DNA from 2 places in the Vibrio crassostreae genome. Region 1 is predicted to be linked to the other one. Evidence: predicted binding sites of a transcription regulator. Region 1 holds the regulator's gene; the other holds the start of a gene.
What was found. The regulator PurR, encoded in region 1, represses purine synthesis genes. The targets are predictions, from matches to a motif close to TNANGNAAACGTTTNCNTNA.

Region 1 (3,171 bases):
CAGGCAAAGCATAGATTAACTTTCATCAGATATAAAAAAAGCCGCAGTAAATGCGGCTTAGTTATGTATATAGATTGCACTGACAATGTTAATTGACCCGATTGATAAGCTCTTCGCGACGCTGCTGCGGTATAACAGACCAATGTGTACCATTGATCGCGCCTTCTAGCGCCCAAAGTAGTTCAATACTGACAGAAGACGCATGCGATTCTTTGATGGCGTTAAATGCGTTTACAGAGCCAGATTCATATAAACGTTCTACAGAATCGATCCCTGCCTTTTTCAACATACGCTCGGTAGCGAGTCGAAGATTAGGCAGATCTTTGAGTCGGGTCGGCTTAGCAGAAGACTGCTCAGCTTTTTCTTCTTTAGCAAAACCTAGAGACGTGGTTGCAAGTTGCAAGATTTTTTCTTGGTCTTGCCATAAGCCTTCAGGTAAAGCGAAATATTTAGTAACGACAGGGAAACCACGTTTTTTGTAGACGTATGGTTGAAACCCTTGTTGTTCGAATTGTTTCGTTGTGCCTCTGTCTGCGCGTATGTGCAACTGGTCATTTACAACCAGAGCAAACATAGTGTCATCAGCAAAAAGACCGAAGCCACCAAACATTGAGCGTGATTTTATTTTTCCTAGGGACTCAAATAACTTCATCGAGTCCTTTAGTATCGGTTTATCCATGTTATTTATCTCGGTGTATTTGAACTACGCCACCAAATAAGCAGGTCCGAGAGATTAGCAAAATGTTGCAATTACATTGTCAATAAGCCGTAAATTACTAAATTATTAGTAGTTACTGCATTTTGCCATCGGTAACCCCGCTACCATACCAACGAGTGGTTTAGGCCGGAAGCTTTGCGTCTCACTCTTTCGAGTGGTTTGCCCTGTGCGTGACTGATTGAATAGAATAAAGTTTTTGTTGAATGAAGCTCACAGTTGATATTTCAAAATGTGACATTGCTTCAATTAATGATCTTTCCATTGTGCATATAGGTTCATTATAGTTGTTGATAAAAAAAGCGCACCTAAAGGTGCGCTTGATGACATTAAACTTGAATTATCAATTAATTTAACGTTTTAACTGTACTTCGCTCAACAATTTCAGGGTGCATTTCGAAGACGCGTTTTTCGTGGTCTTTGTCTTTGATGCGCTCTAATAGAATTTCGAATGCATTCTTACCAACACGACGTTTTGGTTGGTGAACTGTCGTTAACGGTGGAGAGAAGTATTCAGCCAGTTCGATGTTGTCGTAACCGATCACTGAGATATCTTCAGGAATGCGAATGCCTTTTTCTTGCAGGCGGCTCATTAGGCCGAGTGCCATTGTATCGTTAAAGCAGAATACCGCCGTTGGGCGATCTTCCATCTCAACGATTTGTTCTGCAGCAAGTACTGCTGTATCACACTCGAAGTTGCCTTCGATGATCATATTTTCATCGGCAGAAATCTTAGCTTCGTTGAGTGCGCGCTTGTAACCGGCAATACGTTCAACACATGCTGCTTTGTCTAAGTGGCCACTTAAACATGCAATCTTAGAGTGACCGCGTTCAATAAGGTATTTGGTCGCTAGGTAGCCACCTTCTTCAGAGTTATCGATGATCTTATCAGCCTGAGAGCTCTCAGGGCCCCAGTCCATGATAACTTTAGGGATGTCAGCGTGACGGTCTAACATCTCTCTTAGTTCTTCAGTTAGGTCAGAACACATAACTAAGATGCCATCTACACGTTTCTCTGCAAGCATTCGAATGTAGTCACGTTGCTTCTCATAGATACCGCCCGTATTACACAGGATCAAAGTGTAACCTTGACGGTAGCAGTAGCTCTCAACACCATCGATAACTTCAGAGAAGAATAAGTTAGTTGATTGAGTCACAAGCATGCCGATAGTGCGTGTGGTATTACACTTCAAACTACGAGCAACAGCACTTGGTGCATAGTTGAGTTCATCTACGGCTTTGTTTACTTTTTCTTGAGTTGCTTCTGCAACAAAGCGAGTTTTATTGATTACGTGAGAAACGGTTGTTGTTGATACGCCGGCTAAGCGAGCGACATCTTTTATAGTGGCCATGGTTTTATCCTATTAGAAGCTACTTTCCCCAAGTACGGAATAAAGTAGCCGTTAAGCTACCTAACTAAGAGCTTAAATTTGTAGGGCTCTTTGGGTACTAAAGTGCTAAAAAACAAAAAACCGCTATTGAGCGGCTTGTCTTAACACCGAAATGCTCTGAACTTTAATAAGTATAGCATTTCGTGAATGTTTCATATTTTATCGTTTGCGGTCACAATTTTAGACTGACTAGAAATTACTCGCAATAAAATTCACCCAGAAATCCGGGTGAATTGTCACATTCTACTGAATTTATTTACCTAGTCATCCAATAAGCTATTCACCAGCTAAATATTGAGTGTCTAATTGACAGAATGCGAGTAGCAAAGATGAGACGGAGGCGTAGAAACCGAATTCATCAACGTCATGACATTTCACGTTGAACTTTGGTACCCAAGTCAGCAGTTGTTGTTCGATAAACTGCTGTTGAACGGCAAATGAATTCTCTAGCTCTTCTTCAATATCCGTTTCGTTTGAACGAATGATCAAGTTACCAAGGAAATCGAGTTCGATAGCAATGTGGTCTGCTGGCTCTTTTAGATCTTGGTTCACCACTAAATTGTGCTTAGCCATGATCTCTTCCATATCTTTTGCAGGCTTATCATTCAAAAGGCCAGTTTCACCGATATACATAGAAGCGTAAGGAAGAGCACCGTGTTTATCTGTTTTTAAGAAAAGATCGCAAAAGTCTGCAGACAATTCTAGTTGAGCATCTTCACGTGTTTGTAGGCGGTTAAGCGCATCCACTAGCTTATCAATCGCTGGCTTTAGTGTTTCATTTTCGCCTAAACCAGTCAGGAAAGAACGAATTTCAACAGAGTGGTAGTGATCGAGTTCTTCTTGAGTGAGCTCTTTGGCAAATAAGCTTGATAGCCACCAGTATATTTCTGCTCTTTGCTCGTTGAACGCTTTCGTATCTTTCATTTGTTAGATCCTGACTTAGTCTTGTGATGTTACTTATATGCATCTTGAAGTCACTTGGGCATAAGCACACCAAGGCTGAATAACAAGGTTATTTGCGAAACGCAAAGTTACTCGTTAGTAGTAATGCCTATATTGAATTGC
Region 2 (3,171 bases), 1.3 Mb from region 1:
CGCTACCTATTTGAAGACCTATCAGTACGTGGTGAATTGGTACAAATGGATGAAGCGTACCAACAGATTATTTCTAGCAAGGAATACCCAGCACCAGTGCAAAAACTACTGGGCGAGCTATTGGTATCAACAACGCTATTAACTGCGACCTTAAAGTTTGAAGGTTCTATCACGATGCAATTGCAAGGTGACGGCCCAGTATCTCTAGCAGTTATCAATGGCGACCACGATCAGAAGATCCGTGGTGTTGCTCGTTTTGAAGGCGATATCGCAGATGACGCAGGTCTACACGACCTAATGGGTAAAGGTCACCTAGTGATCACTATCGATCCTAAGAAAGGTGAGCGCTACCAAGGTATAGTTGGTCTTGAAGGCGACACACTAGCTGAAGTACTTGAAGGTTACTTCGCAAACTCTGAGCAGCTTAAGACTCGTCTATGGCTACGTACTGGCGAGCATGAAGGCAAAGCGCACGCTGCAGGTATGTTGCTGCAAGTTATGCCTGACGGCACTGGCACACCAGACGACTTCGAACACCTAGAGCAGTTAACTGACACCGTAAAAAATGAAGAGTTGTTCTCTCTAGAAGCGAACGACCTGTTATACCGTCTATACAACCAAGAGAAGGTTCAGGTATTTACCCCACAACCGGTTGAATTCTTCTGTGGCTGTTCACGTGATCGAAGTGCAGCAGCAATCATTACTGTTGCTCAAGAAGAGATCTACGACATCCTAAGTACCGAAGGAAGCGTTGGTCTGCACTGTGATTATTGTGGCACAAACTACTCGTTCGACAAGAACGATGTTGACGCACTGTACGCAGAAGCAGCAGATAAAGGCAGCAATACGGTTCATTAATTTACGGCGTACCTAAAACACGTAATTTACCCCAAAAAGGTCAGCACTAAGCTGGCCTTTTTTGTGATCAAAATAGCGCAAACTCCGTAACATCTCGTAATAAAATCACCGCTTAATTTTAATCAATTAATAATGTTCTCGCCCCTAGCGCAAAGGTTTGCGTACAGGATAGACTAGTTAGGCCAATATGTGACGAGACACTTAAAACCCCATGGTTAATATGGATATTTTTTGAGCTGTATCCCTGTTTCCCCCGAGTCTCGTTGCTAGCATGGTGAGCAGATAACAATAAAAAATTAATACAAAATCCCTACAAAATATCCTACAAGGAGCACCTATGACCGTTATGGAACATACAAAGGCTGCACAAATTGATCTAACTAAGCACGGACTGACTGGCGTTACTGAAGTTCTTCGTAATCCTAGCTACGAGCAGTTATTCGTTGAAGAAACACTGCCAGGTTTGGAAGGCTACGAAAAAGGCGTAGTAACGGAACTAGGCTCTGTTGCGGTAGACACTGGTATCTTTACTGGCCGCTCACCAAAAGATAAGTACATTGTTAAAGATGACACCACGCGCGATACCATGTGGTGGTCAGATCAAGGCAAAAATGACAACAAACCGATTACAACTGAAGTATGGAATGAGCTGAAAGAGCTTGTGACAACTCAGCTATCTGGCAAGCGCCTGTTTGTCATCGACGGTTATTGTGGTGCTAACCCTGATACGCGCTTAAGTGTACGTATTATCACTGAAGTAGCGTGGCAAGCGCACTTCGTTAAGAACATGTTCATTCGTCCAACAGACGAAGAGCTAGCAACGTTCGAACCAGACTTCGTGGTAATGAACGGTGCTAAAACAACCAACCCTAATTGGGAAAAACAGGGTCTGAACTCTGAAAACTTCGTTGCTTTCAACCTAACAGAGCGCGTTCAAATCATCGGTGGTACTTGGTACGGCGGTGAGATGAAGAAAGGCATGTTCGCAATGATGAACTACCTGCTTCCTCTGCAAGGCATTGCTTCAATGCACTGTAGTGCAAACGTAGGCGAAAAAGGCGATGTAGCCATCTTCTTCGGTCTATCTGGTACAGGTAAAACAACCCTATCTACCGATCCTAAGCGTGAGCTAATCGGTGATGATGAGCACGGTTGGGACAACGACGGTATCTTCAACTTTGAAGGTGGCTGTTACGCGAAAACCATTCGCCTATCTAAAGAAGCAGAACCAGAAATCTACAATGCAATCCGTCGCGATGCACTACTAGAAAACGTAACAGTTCGTGGTGATGGTTCTATCGACTTTGATGACGGTTCAAAAACTGAGAACACTCGTGTTTCTTACCCGATTCACCACATCGATAACATCGTTAAACCAGTATCAAAAGCAGGCCATGCTCAAAAAGTTATCTTCCTGACTGCTGATGCATTCGGTGTACTACCACCAGTTTCTAAACTGACTCCAGAGCAAACGAAGTACCACTTCCTATCTGGCTTCACTGCGAAACTAGCAGGTACTGAGCGTGGTATTACTGAGCCAACACCAACATTCTCTGCGGCATTTGGTGCGGCGTTCCTTACTCTTCACCCAACTCAGTACGCTGAAGTGCTCGTGAAGCGTATGGAAGCAGCTGGCGCTGAAGCTTACCTAGTGAACACAGGTTGGAACGGCACAGGCAAGCGTATCTCTATTCAAGATACTCGTGGCATCATCGACGCAATCCTAGATGGCTCTATCGACAAGGCTGATACTAAGGTTATCCCTATGTTCAACCTAGAAGTGCCACTAGCGCTACACGATGTTGACCCAGCGATTCTTGACCCACGCGACACGTACACTGACCCACTACAATGGGAAAGCAAAGCAAAAGATCTAGCCGAACGCTTCATCAACAACTTTGACAAGTACACAGACAACGCTGAAGGTAAGTCACTGGTTGCCGCTGGTCCTCAACTGGACTAATCCAACCATCTGCTCGGGCTTAGCCAAAAGCGAACGCCCAATTTAAAATGATATTTTTGTAGCAAGCCCCTCTTTTGAGGGGCTTTTTTGTTGATGCTTGACCCTTTTTGTTCCACTCTGTTTTAAGACTATTGAGATTTAAGGCTTTCAGGGAATGAAAAAGGTATTGATGGTGTTCGGCATTGTGTTGGCTATCGCCGTTGCGTTTATCGCAGCATTGCTGTTAAGCCTACAAACCCAATACCGCGCCGATGTTGCTAACTTTTTTATCAAGCATACGATTGAACAACCTGTGCTCATTGAAGATGTTGAGTATCAGGCGCCTTATCACATCACCTTGATGGGCATCA

Region 2: pckA (phosphoenolpyruvate carboxykinase (ATP)) is a predicted target of PurR. The motif match lies at 1,004-1,023, and genes of this name have one in related genera.

The regions. Positions count from the first base shown of each region.
Region 1 is NZ_AP025476.1:2,324,485-2,327,655, reverse strand. Features, by position in the region: gene OC193_RS10345 (TfoX/Sxy family DNA transformation protein) at 89-679, opposite strand; cyclic di-GMP riboswitch class I at 807-892, opposite strand; gene purR (HTH-type transcriptional repressor PurR) at 1,063-2,067, opposite strand; gene torD (molecular chaperone TorD) at 2,383-3,030, opposite strand.
Region 2 is NZ_AP025476.1:123,532-126,702, reverse strand. Features, by position in the region: gene hslO (Hsp33 family molecular chaperone HslO) at 1-858, shown strand, start outside; gene pckA (phosphoenolpyruvate carboxykinase (ATP)) at 1,196-2,821, shown strand; gene OC193_RS00570 (AsmA family protein) at 2,976-3,171, shown strand, end outside.